Regions from separate parts of the Atlantibacter sp. genome, predicted to be linked through region 1. Evidence: predicted binding sites of a transcription regulator. Region 1 holds the regulator's gene; each other region holds the start of a gene.
What was found. Region 1 encodes CRP, which controls carbon source genes, mostly activating them, when cyclic AMP is high. Its sites were predicted from a motif close to ATGTGANNNNNNTCACAT; they were not measured.

Region 2: a site for CRP is predicted at 2,365-2,382, ahead of azuC (stress response protein AzuC). Genes of this name have one in related genera too.
Region 3: a site for CRP is predicted at 2,060-2,077, ahead of aaeR (HTH-type transcriptional activator AaeR). Genes of this name have one in related genera too.
Region 4: a site for CRP is predicted at 2,166-2,183, ahead of RT120_RS21130 (PTS sugar transporter subunit IIC). Genes of this name have one in related genera too.

Annotation. Positions count from the first base shown of each region.
Region 1 covers NZ_DAMBQK010000007.1:12,879-17,079, forward strand. The annotation lists gene RT120_RS08640 (hydrolase) at 1-372, shown strand, start outside; gene RT120_RS08645 (YheU family protein) at 369-587, shown strand; gene RT120_RS08650 (phosphoribulokinase) at 697-1,563, shown strand; gene RT120_RS08655 (OsmC family protein) at 1,590-1,994, opposite strand; gene crp (cAMP-activated global transcriptional regulator CRP) at 2,298-2,930, shown strand; gene RT120_RS08665 (YccS/YhfK family putative transporter) at 2,978-4,201, shown strand, end outside.
Region 2 covers NZ_DAMBQK010000030.1:13,305-17,505, reverse strand. The annotation lists gene RT120_RS19770 (FdhF/YdeP family oxidoreductase) at 1-1,476, opposite strand, end outside; gene RT120_RS19765 (DUF2766 family protein) at 1,714-1,962, opposite strand; gene azuC (stress response protein AzuC) at 2,194-2,277, opposite strand; gene RT120_RS19755 (MFS transporter) at 2,497-3,909, shown strand; gene RT120_RS19750 (RpiB/LacA/LacB family sugar-phosphate isomerase) at 3,944-4,201, opposite strand, start outside.
Region 3 covers NZ_DAMBQK010000018.1:59,246-63,446, forward strand. The annotation lists gene aaeB (p-hydroxybenzoic acid efflux pump subunit AaeB) at 1-775, opposite strand, end outside; gene aaeA (p-hydroxybenzoic acid efflux pump subunit AaeA) at 780-1,712, opposite strand; gene aaeX (p-hydroxybenzoic acid efflux pump operon protein AaeX) at 1,720-1,923, opposite strand; gene aaeR (HTH-type transcriptional activator AaeR) at 2,095-3,027, shown strand; gene tldD (metalloprotease TldD) at 3,066-4,201, opposite strand, start outside.
Region 4 covers NZ_DAMBQK010000037.1:11,158-15,358, forward strand. The annotation lists gene rpoC (DNA-directed RNA polymerase subunit beta') at 1-1,336, shown strand, start outside; gene RT120_RS21120 (PTS lactose/cellobiose transporter subunit IIA) at 1,393-1,710, opposite strand; gene RT120_RS21125 (PTS sugar transporter subunit IIB) at 1,713-2,018, opposite strand; gene RT120_RS21130 (PTS sugar transporter subunit IIC) at 2,212-3,537, shown strand; gene RT120_RS21135 (6-phospho-beta-glucosidase) at 3,551-4,201, shown strand, end outside.

The DNA of each region.
Region 1 (4,201 bases):
CTGGCTTATCCGGGTACGCTGCCGGTAGATATAGCCCAGTTGAAAGGGATCCGCCGCCTGCGTGAATTCGACGATTTGATCACCTCAAAAGCCCACGGTTTTGACGACGCCATCGATTATTACCGGCGCTGTAGCGCGATGCCGCTGCTGGCGTCGATTACCCAGCCTACACTTATCATTCATGCGCAGGACGACCCGTTTATGGATAGCCACGTTATCCCAGATATCGCCCAGCTACCGGCCAATATCGAATACCAGTTGACCGAATATGGCGGGCACGTGGGATTCGTAGGCGGTACCGCCCTGCGTCCGAAAATGTGGCTTGAAGCGCGCATTCCCGACTGGCTCACACCTTATCTGGATAAACCATGATTATTCCCTGGCAATCCCTCGACCCGGAAACGCTTGAAAACCTCATTGAAGCTTTTGTCTTGCGGGAAGGCACCGATTATGGTGAACATGAACGCTCGCTCAGCGATAAAGTCTCTCAGGTAAAGCACCAACTGGAACGCGGCGACGCGGTTCTGGTGTGGTCGGAACTGCATGAAACGGTCAACATCATGCCGCGCGATCAGTTTCGGGGGTAAGACCGCTCGCTGAACAATAAAAACCACTGGCGGCAGATCAGACCGCCAGAACTCATTCGCCTTGCACGGGTCTTATTTTCACGTCGCTACCCTAAGGAGTTGTTCCGCTATGTCTGCCCAACATCCGATCATCGCCGTTACCGGCTCCAGCGGGGCCGGGACCACCACCACCAGCCTCGCCTTTCGTAAGATTTTCGCCCAGCTCAACCTGCATGCCGCTGAAGTGGAAGGGGACAGCTTTCATCGCTATACCCGCCCTGAAATGGATATGGCGATCCGCAAAGCGCGCGACGTGGGCAGGCACATCAGCTATTTCGGGCCGGAGGCCAACGACTTTGGCCTGCTGGAACAGACTTTTAATCAGTACGGGCAAACCGGTACCGGGCAATCGCGTAAATATCTGCATACCTATGACGAAGCCGTACCCTGGAACCAGGTACCGGGTACTTTTACCCCCTGGCAACCGTTGCCCGAACCCACGGACGTGCTGTTTTACGAAGGGTTGCATGGCGGCGTGGTGACGCCCCATCATGATGTCGCGCGCCATGTGAATTTGCTGGTGGGCGTGGTGCCGATCGTCAACCTGGAATGGATCCAGAAGCTCATCCGTGACACCAGCGAACGCGGGCACTCCCGTGAAGCGGTGATGGATTCGGTCGTGCGTTCGATGGAAGACTACATCAACTTCATCACGCCGCAGTTCTCGCGTACCCATATTAACTTCCAGCGTGTCCCCACCGTTGATACATCAAACCCGTTTGCCGCGAAGGCAATTCCTTCGCTGGATGAGAGCCTGGTGGTGATTCACTTCAGGAACCTGGAAGGGATCGATTTCCCCTGGCTGCTGGCCATGTTGCAGGGCTCATTCATTTCCCACATCAATACATTAGTGGTGCCAGGCGGGAAAATGGGGTTGGCGATGGAGCTGATCATGCTGCCGCTGGTAAAAAGAATCATGGAAGGGCGAAAAATTTAAGGCGGCAACGCCGCCTTATTAAGCACTTATCCTTCAATCACTTCGTAGGAATGGGTGACGTTCACCGCTTTTTCCAGCATCAAGGCGACTGAACAATATTTCTCTGCCGACAGATCTACCGCACGGGACACCGCCGCGTCTTTTAACGCTTTACCGGTCACGATGAAATGCAGGTTGATGTGGGTAAAGTAGCGCGGCGCTTCTTCACGGCGCTCGGAGGTCAATTTCACCTCGCAGTCGGTGATGTCATGACGTCCTTTCTGAAGGATCGACACCACATCAATGGCGCTGCAACCGCCCGCCGCCATTAATACCATTTCCATCGGGCTGGGCGCTTTGTCACCGGAGTTGCCGTCCATTAAAACCTGGTGTCCTGAGGCGGACTCACCGAGAAAAGTTAACCCTTCTACCCACTTCACTCTTGCCTGCATTTTGGTTACTCCAGTGTTTCAAAATTACTGACAGATTACGCGGCTGTAACAAAACGCGCAACGGATGAGAGCCAGGTCAAGCTGAAACGAGACAATAGGAGACACTCACGTAAAGCTATGCTAAAACAGTCGGATGCTACAGCGATACATTGATGTAATGCATGTGTGCATACGACCACACCTATTACAGGCCACAGGACGTTAAAGGCCCCTTCTCCGGCCAGGAGAAGAGACGATTGCAAAAACCCAGAGGGTTATTATTGTTGCTCTCTGGAGTCAGCTTAAAACAGAGGATAACCGCGCATGGTGCTTGGCAAACCGCAAACAGACCCGACTCTCGAATGGTTCTTGTCTCATTGCCATATTCATAAGTACCCATCGAAGAGCACGCTGATTCACCAGGGTGAAAAGGCGGAAACGTTGTATTACATCGTTAAAGGCTCCGTGGCAGTGCTGATTAAAGATGAAGAGGGCAAGGAAATGATCCTCTCTTATCTGAATCAGGGCGATTTCATCGGCGAACTGGGATTGTTCGAAGAAGGTCAGGAACGCAGTGCCTGGGTTCGCGCCAAAACGGCGTGTGAAGTGGCAGAAATCTCTTATAAAAAATTCCGTCAGCTGATTCAGGTTAACCCTGACATCCTGATGCGTCTGTCTTCGCAGATGGCGCGCCGTCTGCAGGTGACGTCAGAGAAAGTGGGCAACCTCGCCTTCCTTGATGTCACTGGCCGCATCGCACAAACGCTGCTGAATCTGGCCAAACAGCCGGATGCCATGACCCACCCGGATGGTATGCAGATCAAAATTACCCGTCAGGAGATCGGCCAGATCGTCGGCTGCTCCCGCGAAACCGTTGGCCGCATTTTGAAAATGCTTGAAGATCAAAACCTGATCTCCGCCCACGGTAAGACCATTGTGGTTTACGGTACCCGCTAAACCCTGCGAAACGGCGTGGCAACACGCCGTCTCATCCGATCTCACCCATGTGGCGACGCCTGATCTACCACCCCGAAATCAACTACGCACTTCGTCAAACCCTGGTGTTGTGTTTGCCTGTGGCGGTGGGTCTGGTTCTGGGCCATCTGCAACAAGGTCTCCTGTTCTCCCTCGTTCCCGCCTGCTGCAACATCGCTGGCCTGGACACCCCGCACAAGCGCTTCTTTAAACGCCTGGTTATTGGCGGGTCACTGTTCGCGCTCAGCAGCCTGGCGATGCAGTTACTGCTGCTTAACGCCGTGCCGCTGCCACTGGCGCTCTCCGGGCTGGCGCTGATCCTGGGCGTAACGGCGGAAATCAGTCCGCTTCATGCTCGCCTGCTCCCGGCGTCGCTTATTGCAGCGATATTCACACTCAGCCTGGCGGGCTATATGCCGATGTGGGAGCCGCTGCTGCTGTATGCCTTGGGCACGCTGTGGTATGGGCTGTTTAACTGGTTCTGGTTCTGGGTGTGGCGCGAACAGCCGCTGCGCGAAACCCTGAGCCTGCTGTACCGCCAGTTGGCGGAATATTGCGAAGCCAAATACAGCCTGCTGACCCAGCATACCGATCCGCAAAGCGCGTTGCCGCCGCTGCTGGCACGCCAGCAAAAAACCGTCGACTTGATTACCCAGTGTTATCAGCAGCTACATATGCTGTCGACCGGTAAGCATCACGGCTATAAACGCCTGCTGCGCACTTTCCAGATCGCGCTGGATTTGCAGGAGCATATTTCCGTCAGCCTGCATCAGCCCGAAGAGGTGCAGAAACTGGTGCGCGAAAGCCACGCCGAGGCGGTGATCCGCTGGAATGCCCAGACGGTGGCGGCCCGCCTGCGGGAACGCGCCGACGATATCCTGTATCACCGTTACCCGAAGCGCTTTGAAATGGATAAGCAGATTGGCGCGCTGGAAAAAATTGCCCGCCAGCACCCCGATAACCCGGTGGGACAGTTCTGCGAATACCATTTCAGCCGTATCGCCAGAGTGCTGAAATCCCAGCGTCCACTGTATTCGCGCGATCTGATGGAAGATAAGCAGCGCCGCCTGCCCGTGCTGCGCGCGTTGAAAAGCTATCTGTCATTGAAGTCCACCGCCCTGCGCAGTTCCGCCCGTATCGCGGTGATGCTGAGCATTGCCAGCCTGGTGGGTAGCGCCCTGCACCTACCGAAACCCTACTGGATTTTAATGACCGTGATGTTCGTGACCCAGAACGGCTACGGCGCCACGCGG
Region 2 (4,201 bases), on a different contig from region 1:
CACCACCAGATCGAGATTGCGCATTGCCGGGAATGTCACCTGCGGGTCGGATATCGCTTCCGCCAGGTTACCGCCCAGGCAGAGCAGCGCCTTAGCCTTACCGTCGCGCATCGCCTGAATCGCCGCAACCGCGCCGTGACCGTGTTTCTGCGGCGGCTTAAAGCCAAACACGCGTTCGATGCTGTCGAGCAATTCCTGAGACGGGATTTCCGTGATCCCCACGGTGCGGTCGCCCTGGACATTGGAGTGCCCGCGCAGCGGACAGATGCCCGCGCCTTTTTTGCCGATATTGCCGCGCAGCAGCAGCAGATTGGCGATTTGCTGGACGTTCTGGGTGCCGTACTGATGCTGGGTGATCCCCATGCCGTAACAGACAATAGTGCGTTGAGCGCTGGCGTAGAGGCGAGCCACGTGCTGAATCTCCTTACGCTCCATGCCGGAAACCTTGAGAATATGATCCCATTCGGTGGCATCGAGGTCAGCTTTCAGTGCCTCAAAACCCTCGGTGTGCTCGCGGATAAAAGTTTCATCCAGTACGCCCGGCTGGCCGTTATTCAGGCGCTCTTCATGCATCGACAGCAAAATCTTCATCACGCCTTTCAGCATCGCCGCATCGCCGCCTACGCGCACTTTATAATAGGTCGAAGCCAGCTCGGTAGAGCTTAATGAAAGCATCTCAATGGGGCTTTGCGGTGACGTGAAGCGCTCAAGACCGCGTTCGCGCAACGGGTTGATGGCGACAATCGTCGCACCGCGTTTTGAGACTTCGCGCAGCGTGCCGAGCATACGCGGATGGTTAGTACCCGGGTTGTGGCCGATACAAAGTACTAAATCGCAGTGGTTAAAATCCTCCAGCTCAACGGTGCCTTTGCCGACGCCAATAGATTCCGGCAGGCCGACGCTGGTCGGTTCGTGGCACATGTTCGAGCAGTCCGGGAAGTTGTTGGTGCCGTATTCGCGGGCGAACAGTTGCCACAGGAAAGCCGCTTCATTGGAAGCGCGCCCGGAAGTATAAAACTCCACGCTGTCGGGGTCTTCGTAGCGGCGTAAATGCTCGCCGATTTCCCGGAAAGCGGTTTGCCACTCGATAGGCTGATAGGTATCGGTTGCCGGATCGTATTTCATCGGGTGCGTCAGCCGCCCTTCACCTTCCAGCTCAAACGCGTTACGTTCCCACAGCTCACTCACGGTATGTGCGGCAAAAAATTCCGGCGTAGTGCGTTTACTGGTCGCCTCCCAGGAAACGGCTTTGGCACCGTTTTCACAAAACTCAAACGAGGAGGCATGTTGCGGATCGGGCCAGGCGCAACCCGGGCAGTCAAACCCCTGCGGCTGGTTAACTTTGAACAGGGCAATCACGTCCTGCTTCATCGACATTTGGCCGCGTATGGCGTCAGCAACCGCCTTTAACGCGCCCCACCCGCCTGCGGACCCTCCATAAGGCGCGATGCCGATAGTACGATTTTGCTCTTTCATAGTGCTCCACACTCTCTGGCAGATAATTTGGTTTATAAGCCTGGTACAAAAAAACGCGATAAGCGAAGCAGCAAATGGCTTTGCAGGGCTGCCAGAACGATAAAACGCCGATGCCGCAGCGTGGCTACCATGTAAGCTGAAAAGTATGTTGTAACTAATTAACGCCCGGTGTCCTGTTTTCTGCGCAAATAAAAAAGCCCGCAACCGACTGCGAGCTTTGTGTTATTTCACTAAGGATCAGTGCGTTTCATTCTGCGGCGTAAATTTTAGCTCAATCAGTGCGATGGCCTTTTGCACCGCGCGCACCGTCACAGGGTCAGCAGCGGCACTCGCTCCCACATTGATCGATTTCAGTTGGCTGGCCATTTTTTCACGCACTTCGACCGGCGCGATAACATCAATCACGTCGAGGATCTGTTTGATGACCAACTGGCAGGCGACAATATCAGAGACCAGTTCGTCTTCCGGGGTTAATGATTGCGACATGTTCTTCTCCTTAGTTAAGCAGCGCAGCGTAACGGCAAACGCATCAAAACGCGAGCCTGGCGTGTTACGGGATAGATATGAAAGGACGCAGAGAGGATAGCGAAGAAAGATCGGGGGATAAACAAAGAAAGTGAAAAGACGTTTCACTACAGGTATGGTTAATCAATCACTCGCGTGAATACCCGAAGCAGGGCGAAAAAAAACCTGCCGAAGCAGGTTTTGATGCAGAACTTAGAACATTGCGCCCGGCGGGACGTCTTTGAAAGTGCTGCAGTAGTTTTTGAACATGCTTTTCAGGATAGCGCGCAGTTTCATGATGTGCTCCATTGTTATTCGTTTGTTATGTGCAGGTGATCTCGCAATGACGCAATCATATGACCATGGTCACAAAAATCAACTTTTTTGTGATGAGCATCACACTAAAAACCGATCGCCAAAACACGCTTTTTGCATTTAGCCGTTAAAAATCATTACATTACGATAACAAAATAAACAGTAAATTTTATAGAATTTTTTTAATCAGGTAAGGAAATAATGGCTCACGTCTCCTCGTCGCAACGCGGCCTTTCTCCCACGGCGCTGCTGGTTGCAGGCGCTTTTTTTATGGAGTTTCTCGACGGTACGGTGATTGCGACCGCCTTGCCGGAAATGGCACGCACCTTTGGCGTTGAGGCGGTGGATCTCAATATCGGTATCAGCGCCTATTTATTGACGCTCGCGGTGTTTATCCCCGCCAGCGGCTGGATTGCTGACCGGTTCGGGTCGCGTTCGGTCTTCACCCTGGCGCTGGCGATATTTACCTTATCATCGGTCCTCTGTGGGATGGCGCAAAGCCTGGAAGCCTTCGTGGCGATGCGGGTGATTCAGGGGATAGGCGGCGCGCTAATGGTGCCAGTGGGCAGGCTGGCGGTGTTGCGTATCACGCCCAAAAATCAGTTAATCAAAGCGATTGCCACCCTGACGTGGCCCGCGCTGGTTGCGCCAATTATTGGGCCGCCGCTTGGCGGGTTTATCACCAGCTATGCCGACTGGCGCTGGATTTTCTATATCAATCTGCCGCTGGGGTTGGTGGCCATGGCGCTTGCATGGCGACTAATTCCAGCGCTTACGGATAGTGAACGGCGGCCATTTGACGGTGTGGGCTTTATCAGCACCGGCGTGGCGATGATAAGCCTGGTGTATGGGATGGAAATGCTCGGTACGCAGCAGCCGGACGTGGGGTTAGCTCTTGTGTTAATGGCGTTCGGCATCGCGGCGCTGGGCTATTCCCTGCATCATTTTCGCCGTAGCGCGTGGCCGATGATCCGCATGGATTCGCTTAAGATAAAGACCTTCGCTGTCACGATGTATGGCGGCTCGCTGTTTCGCGCCTCCATCAGCGCGGTGCCGTTTATGCTGCCGCTGATGTTCCAGGTCGGGTTTGGAATGGACGCGTTTCATTCCGGGCTGCTGGTACTGGCGGTTTTTGTCGGGAATCTCACCATCAAACCCGCCACCACGCCGCTGATACGCTGGCTGGGGTTTAAGAAGCTGCTGCTGATTAACGGCCTGCTGAATGTGCTCTCTTTACTGGCCTGCGCGCTCTTCACGCCGCATACCCCGGTCTGGCTGATCCTACTTATTTTGTATCTCGGTGGTGTGTTCCGTTCGATTCAGTTCACCGGCGTCAGCACCCTCGCCTTCGCGGATGTCCCGCCCAAAGAGATGAGCTATGCCAATACGTTGTTCAGTACCGCATCGCAGTTGGCGGTGGGATTAGGGATCACCCTCGGGGCAATCAGCATTCGGCTGGGAGATAAACTGGCGCAATGGCTGGATATGACGGCAACAGCGGGGATCGGCTTTCGGCTGGCGTTTGTGTTTATCGCCCTGATCTGCCTGGCAGGCATGGTGGATACGCTGCGGTTATCGGCGAAGGCCGGTAGCCAGGTCTCATCGAGGACGTAAATAAACGGCGTCGCAGGACGACGCCGTATGGCGATTAGCCCAGGATCTCGCGCACGAAAGCAACGATTTCTTTATCCTGGCCGTTTTGGAACAGGCACTGTTGGAAGCGTTCGCCGGAAACGGCGGTTTTCACCAGTTCCGGGTCAATGGCGCGCAGCGTATCGAGGTAATTCTCTTTTACTACTGCCGCTTTAACCTGGTTCAGAATGCCGGCGTTGCGAACCTGCGGCTCTTTACGCTCCGGCGGATACCCTTCACCTTTGCGGCCGGTAAAGGCTTTTTCGAAAATGAA
Region 3 (4,201 bases), on a different contig from region 1:
GAATCAGCCAGGTTTCACAGGCCTGGGTTATCAAGGTTAGCGAGAGCGTATTGATGACTTTTAGCCGTTGGTTGGCGCGCGCCCAGCGCGACGACTCCATATTCAGGTTGCTACGCATTCCTTCCAGCGCCGTGGTGCGACGCACCAGGTTGCCCCAGGCTTTGTCCACCACCTCGCTGTCGCCGTGGGCGATGCACAGTTGCATCAGGCGGTAATGATCCACCAGCAGCGCATCCAGCTCGCGGTCGATTTCCTGTTTGATGGAGCGCGGAGAAAACAGCAGGTCGGCGGCGATGGCGCAGCAGATGCCAATCACGATCTCACTACAGCGCTCCACGGCGAATTGCGGCGTCAGCAGCGGTTCGGCCTGCACGGTAATAACGATAATTAACGCGGTATAGCCCGCCAGCCCCCAGGCATAAGAGTTCTCGACCTTAACCAGCGACGATATCCAGGTACAAAAGCCGGCCCAGATGCAGCACGCCATCAGCATCACCACCGGCGCGCGGATCATAGAAATAATGATAATCAGGGCGGCGATACTGCCAATAAAGGTCCCGACGATACGCAGCATCCCGCGATAACGGATCGCCCCTGACCACGGCTCGCCGCCTGCGGCAAATGCCGGGCCTGCCGCCACAATCGCCGCGGTTAACACCGCCCAGCGCGGGGTTTCCAGCTGAAAATGGAAGCCAATAAACAGCGCCAGCACAATGGCTGTGGCCAGTTTCAGCGCAAAACGAACGTGCTGCGGCGCGATGGAAAAAATACCCATGGGATTAACCGAACTCGCGCAGACGGTGCATCAGGCGGTTAAACGGCGACGCATTGCGGTTATCCCGATCTTTATCGCCGGTGATCACCACGGTCGCCGTGGTGCCCGCCGGGAACAGATTACCGGTCTGCTCATCCAGACGAATGCGTACCGGCACACGCTGGGCCAGACGTACCCACTCCAGATTGGAATCGACCGATGCCATGCCTTTACCGTCGTTGCTGCTGCTGGCGTTAGTCACGCCCGCCGCCACGCTATCCACGGTGCCCCGCAGCACGCGGTTGCTGCCAAGCGGTGTAATTTCGGCACGGAAGCCAGGGCGCACGCCTTCCAGCTTTGTTTCTTCCATATAGGCCAGCACATAGAATGAGTGCTGCTTAACCAGCGCCACGGCGGTGGAACCCCGGGTGATAAACTCCCCGGCGTACACGTTGAGGTTAGTGACCCAGCCGTCGGCAGGCGCACGGATCACGGTGCGTTCTAAATCCAGCTTCGCCAGATCGCGGGTTGCTTGCGCACGCGCCATTTGATGCAGCACGGTTTGCAGCACGTTGTTGGACTGTTCAATCTCTTCGCGCGACATCGCCTGAATGCCGAGTTTGTTGCGACGTCCGGCTTCGCGGCGTTTTTCTGCGGCTAACGCCTGATAATAGGACACGTCCGCTTCGGCTTCTTCCAGCGCCTTCTGGTAGCGCGGTTGGTCAATGGTGAACAGCACCTGGTCTTTTTTCACCAGTTGGTTATCGTGAACCATTACCTGGGTGATCAACCCGGCGACGTCAGGGGCAATGGCCACCACATCGGCGCTGAAACGCGCATCGCGCGTCCAGGGCGATTCGGTGTAGTAAACCCAGGCACGGAAAATGGCGACGAAGGCCAGCGCTACCAGCGCCAGGGTGATCGCCGTTCGGGATATTTTTCTTGTAAGTGCTTTCACATCAACCTCAGACAAATAAGCGCGATATCAGATAAAACAGGCAGCAATACAGCGCGGTATTAAACAATGCCGGATGCCAGACAAAATCATAGATCCCTGTTGGGGTCAGCAAACGGCGCACCAGCCAGAAAATCGCCAGTGACAAAAGCAGCTCGAAGAATATCGGCGGAAAAGAGAGACCGAAAACCACGATAACCGGAAATAAACTCATACGAACCTTGATTAGCGTGCAGGCGAATTAGTGATGGATAACCGGGTGCACAAAGTCAGGAAGGACGGTGGACGCGTGCGGGTTAGTTACCTCGTTAATAATATATTAACGTAATTTATAATAAGTCATCTATCATATGTGATCTAAATCACTTTTCACTCAGAGTGAACAATGGAACGCCTGAAACGTATGTCGATTTTCGCGCGGGTTGTTGAGCAAGGCTCTTTTACCCGCGCCGCTAAACAGTTGGACATGAGCGTCTCGTCCATCAGCCAGACCGTGTCGAAGCTGGAGGACGAATTACAGGTCAAACTGTTAAACCGCAGTACGCGCAGTATCGGGCTGACTGAGGCGGGAAAAATCTATTACCAGGGCTGCCGCAAAATGCTCCATGAAGTGCAATCGGTGCATGAGCAGCTCTACGCCTTTAACAACACGCCCATTGGCACCCTGCGTATTGGGTGTTCTTCAACTATGGCACAAAATGTCCTGGCGGGAATGACAGCGCAAATGTTGCGCGAATATCCGGGTTTGACCGTCAATCTGGTGACTGGTATTCCTGCGCCGGATCTGATCGCTGACGGGCTGGATGTGGTGATCCGCGTCGGCGCGCTTCAGGATTCGAGCCTGTTTTCTAAACGGCTTGGCGCGATGCCGATGGTGGTCTGCGCGGCGAAGTCCTATCTTGCGCGCTACGGCACGCCGGAAAAGCCTTCGGATCTCAGCAATCATTCATGGCTTGAATACAGTGTGCGTCCCGACAATGAGTTTGAGCTGATCGCACCGGAAGGGCTCTCCACGCGCCTGATCCCGCAAGGGCGTTTTGTCACCAACGATCCGATGACGCTGTCGCGCTGGCTGATTGAAGGGGCCGGGATCGCGTATGTACCGCTGATGTGGGTGATCGACGAGATCAACCGGGGCGAACTGGAGATCCTGTTCCCGCGCTACCAGTCCGATCCGCGCCCGGTTTACGCGCTGTACACCGAACGGGATAAACTGCCGCTGAAGGTGCAGGTGTGCATTAATTATCTGACAGAATATTTTGCCGGGGTGGCGACGCTGTATCAGGAGAGGCGTTTCGGAAGTAAAGAGACGCGATAATCAAACCCTCTCTTAATAGAGAGGGTTTGCAGGAGAAATTACGCGGTACCGCCCACGGTCAGGCTGTCGAGTTTCAGGGTCGGCTGGCCGACGCCGACCGGCAGGCTCTGGCCTTCTTTACCGCAGACGCCGACGCCGTTATCCAGTTTCAGATCGTTGCCGACCATCGAAATCTGCTGCATGGCTTCGATACCGGAGCCGATCAGGGTCGCGCCTTTCACTGGCGTGGTCACTTTACCTTTTTCGATCAGGTACGCTTCAGAAGTGGAGAATACGAACTTGCCGGAGGTGATATCGACCTGGCCGCCGCCAAAGTTCGGCGCATAAATTCCGTACTCCACCGATTCAATGATTTCCTGTGGCGTGGATTTCCCCGCCAGCATATAGGTGTTGGTCATGCGCGGCATTGGCAGATGGGCATAGGATTCACGGCGACCGTTGCCCGTCGGCGCAACGCCCATCAGGCGCGCATTGAGTTTATCCTGCATGTAGCCTTTGAGAACGCCGTTTTCGATCAGCACGTTGTACTGGCCCGGAACGCCTTCGTCGTCAATGGCCACCGAACCACGGCGCGAGGCCATGGTGCCGTCATCCACCACGGTGCAAAGTTCCGACGCCACCCGTTGGCCCATCTGGCCGCTGAAGACGGAGGTGCCGCGACGGTTAAAGTCGCCTTCCAGACCGTGACCGACCGCTTCGTGCAGCAGCACGCCCGGCCAGCCCGCGCCCAATACCACCGGCAGCGTGCCCGCTGGCGCGGCAACGGCGGAAAGATTCACCAGCGCCATGCGCACCGCTTCTTTGGCCCAGGCATCAGCGCGCACTTCGCCATCTGATGCTTCCAGGAACCACTCATAACCAAAACGACCACCGCCGCCAGCGGAACCGCGCTCGCGCTTGCCGTCCTGCTCAACCTGCACGCTGACCGATAAACGCACCAGCGGACGCACGTCCGCCGCCAGGGTGCCATCGGTGGCAGCCACTAAAATCAATTCATACACGCCGGTCAGGCTGGCGTTCACTTCCTGCACCCTGGCGTCTGCCGCACGGGCCACGCCGTCGACGCGCTTGAGGATGTCGAGTTTCTCTTCTCGGGTCAGGCTTTGCAACGGGTCCAGCGAGGTGTACAGCGCTTTATGCTCTACAGCCCCCAGGGTTTGCACACGTCCATCGC
Region 4 (4,201 bases), on a different contig from region 1:
GAAGTCGGTTGTTAACTCTGCCGGTAAACTGGTAGTGACTTCTCGTAACACCGAGCTGAAGCTGATCGACGAATTCGGTCGTACCAAAGAGAGCTATAAAGTGCCTTACGGTGCGGTTATGGCGAAAGGTGATGGCGAACAGGTTGCTGGCGGTGAAACCGTTGCAAACTGGGATCCGCACACCATGCCGGTTATCACTGAAGTAAGTGGTTTTATCCGCTTTACTGACATGATCGACGGCCAGACCATTACTCGTCAGACTGACGAGCTGACCGGTCTGTCATCTCTGGTGGTTCTGGATTCTGCTGAACGTACTGCCGGTGGTAAAGATCTGCGTCCTGCACTGAAAATCGTTGATGCCAACGGTAATGACGTTCTGATCCCTGGCACCGACATGCCTGCGCAGTACTTCCTGCCGGGTAAAGCGATCGTTCAACTGGAAGATGGCATTCAGATCGGTGCAGGTGATGCTCTGGCGCGTATTCCTCAGGAATCCAGCGGTACTAAGGATATTACCGGTGGTCTGCCGCGCGTTGCGGATCTGTTCGAAGCGCGTCGTCCGAAAGAGCCGGCAATCCTGGCGGAAATCAGCGGTATCATTTCCTTCGGTAAAGAAACCAAAGGTAAACGCCGTCTGGTGATCACGCCGGTTGATGGTAGCGATCCGTACGAAGAGATGATTCCGAAATGGCGTCAGCTCAACGTGTTTGAAGGTGAACGCGTTGAACGCGGCGACGTAGTGTCTGATGGCCCGGAAGCGCCGCACGACATTCTGCGTCTGCGTGGCGTCCATGCTGTGACCCGTTACATCACTAACGAAGTGCAGGACGTTTACCGTCTGCAGGGCGTTAAGATTAACGATAAGCACATCGAAGTTATCGTTCGTCAGATGCTGCGTAAAGCAACCATCGTTAATGCAGGCAGCTCCGACTTCCTGGAAGGCGAGCAGGCTGAATACTCCCGCATCAAGATCGCTAACCGCGAACTGGAAGCGAACGGCAAGATTGGCGTGACTTACGCGCGCGATCTGCTGGGTATCACAAAAGCCTCTCTGGCAACCGAGTCCTTCATCTCCGCGGCATCGTTCCAGGAGACCACTCGTGTGCTGACCGAAGCAGCGGTTGCGGGTAAACGCGATGAACTGCGCGGCCTGAAAGAGAACGTGATCGTGGGTCGACTGATCCCGGCGGGTACCGGTTATGCGTACCACCAGGATCGTATGCGTCGCCGTGCTGCGGGTGAACTCCCGGCTGCACCGCAGGTGACTGCAGAAGACGCCACTGCCAGCCTCGCAGAACTGCTGAACGCAGGTCTGGGTGGTTCTGATAACGAGTAATCGTGCTCAGCTAATAAAAAACCCGCTTCGGCGGGTTTTTTTATGGCTGAAACAAATCAGTTTGCGGGCGGCAACCGCCGGTAAAGCTCAATCATATCTTCCGCCAAATCCTGAATGACCATCGCGTTCATCAGGTGATCCTGAGAATGTACGGTAATCAGATTCACCGGCAGTTTGCCGGAGCCTTCGTCTATCCCGATAAGCTGGGTTTGGATTTTATGGGCCTGCTTAACAAATTCGTGGGATTGCACCATTGCCTGTTCGGCACCGCCAAAGTCGCCGCTTCGGGCCAGCCGCAGCGCGCATAACGCCTCGCTGCGCGCCGCACCGGCATTCACTAACAGCTCCATAATGAGCGTTTCCAGATCGTCCATGTTTACTCCAGCAGCTTAAGCGCTTTTTCGAGCACCACATCGCCTTTCATCATGCCGTAATCCACCATATCGATTACCGCGACTTTCTTGCCCTGCGGATCGGCAAGCGCCTGAAGTTTAGCCTGCTCATACTTCACCTGCGGGCCGAGCAGAATAATATCCGCGCTGTCGAGATTGTCCTTAAACTCGGCGACGGGCACTGCTTTAATCGACACTTCAATGCCTTTTTTCTGCGCGGCATCCTGCATGCGTTGGACCAACATGCTGGTGGACATCCCGGCAGCACAGCACAAAACGATATTCTTCATAGGTCGTATCCACTTTTCCTGATTATTAATATGATAATTATCTCTGCCGCTTGTCGGCAACAACCTGAATAATTCGAATATGCGTGAGTTATCACAAAACAGAAATGCAGGATTGACAGTGCATAAACACAGGCTTAGTCTCAAATAAGGTGGTATATACCACTTAACAATAAATAATCGATCAGGGATCCCTATGAATAATTTCACTGAATTGATGGAAAGAAAAATACTGCCTTTGGCAATGAAAATTGAAGGGAATGACTATCTCTCAGCCATCAAAGATGGCTTTATTCGTATCATGCCCTTTTTGATTATTGGTTCTTTTTTCTTGCTTATTGCTAACTTACCTATTCCTGGCTACAACGGATTTATTATTCACTGCTTTGGCGAAAAATTCATTGGCCGTTTAAATTATGTGCTCGACGCAACGTATTCCATTATGGCGCTGTTAGTCGTGATAAGTACCAGCGTTAGCTTAGCGAAAAGGTGGCAGCTTAATGAGATCTCATGTGCGTTAATCTCGCTGGTGAGTTTTTTAATTGTTACGCCGTTCAGAGCACCCGTTGAAAATGGCGTGATAAGCGATGTCATTCCTGTTTCGGCGCTGGGCGCCCAGGGCTTGTTTTTATCGCTGATCGTAACGATAATCGCGGTGCGTTTATATCGGCTGTTCAATCATCCACGTTTAACGATTCAAATGCCTTCCAGCGTTCCGCCAGCAGTCGCCAACAGCTTTAGTTCGCTAATTCCTTCCTTCATGATGGTGGTGTTGTTTTGGCTGGCGCGTTTAGTTTTTGAGGTTACTCCTTTTGGCACCGCTCAGGAGATGATATTCAAAGTGCTTCAAGCACCGATGATGGAACTGGGTAATACGCTGCCATCACAAATGGTCGCTGAGTTCTTTGTGAGTTTCTTCTGGTTTTTTGGTCTGCACGGCGACTCTATTGTTACAGCCATTATGGGGCCGATCTGGCGTTCATTAACGCTGGAAAATATGCAGGCGATGAAGCAAGGCTTACCGCCAGTTAATATTATCACGCAACAATTCCGCGATGTGTTTCTTATCTGCGGCGGTACGGGATTTACTCTGGCAATGTTGCTGGTCATGCTTTTCAGAGCAAAGAGTAAAAGGATGCGCGAAATAGCTAAGCTGGCGTCTCCAGCTGCCATCTTTAATATTAATGAGCCGATTATCTTTGGCGTTCCCATTGCCTTAAATCCCATTTTATTTATTCCTTTTATTATTGTTCCAGTTGTGTTGTGTGTCATTACCTACAGCGCGATGAGTTTCGGTTTGTTGCCATTAACGTCTGGCCTGGAGATACCCTGGACAACACCTATTTTTATCAGTGGGTTTCTGATTTGCGGCTGGAAAGGCATGCTTTTTCAGGTAATTAATTTGGCTGTCGCCATGACGATTTATTATCCCTTTGTCATGGCGTTAGATAAGCAATATTTGCGCGAAGAAGATGCGGTAGATGACTCCTTAACTGTCGTTCAGCCCCTCGCTACCGAGTAAAAAGGATCAGGATATGAGTAACAAATTAAAGATTGTCACTATTGGTGGCGGGAGTTCTTATACCCCAGAAATTATCGAAGGGTTTATCCAGCGTTATAGCGAAATGCCAATCAAAGAAATTTGGCTGGTAGATGTTGAGGCCGGGCGTGAGAAGCTTGAAGTCGTTGGCAACCTGGCGAAACGCATGGTTGAAGCGGCGGGTATTCAATGCCAGATCTATTTAACGCTGAACCGCCGCGAGGCGCTAAAAGACGCCGACTTTGTCACTACCCAGTTGCGCGTTGGCCAGTTGGATGCGCGTATCAAAGATGAACGCATCCCCCTTTCTCATGGCTTAATTGGCCAGGAAACTAACGGAGCCGGTGGGTTTGCTAAAGCTTTGCGTACTATCCCGGTGATTCTGGATATCTGTCGCGACATGGAGGAGCTCTGTCCGAACGCCTGGTTAATTAACTTCACTAATCCCAGCGGCATCGTTACTGAAGCGGTGCTCAAGCACAGTAAAATAAAGTGCATCGGCCTGTGTAATTTATCTCAGTCGATGCAGCGTATGGTGGCGGAGATCCTCGGAGTTGATAAGTCACGCTTTTTACTGCATCTCACCGGGCTGAATCATTTCCTCTATGGCACTCATGTCTATATGGATGGAAAAGATGTCATGCCG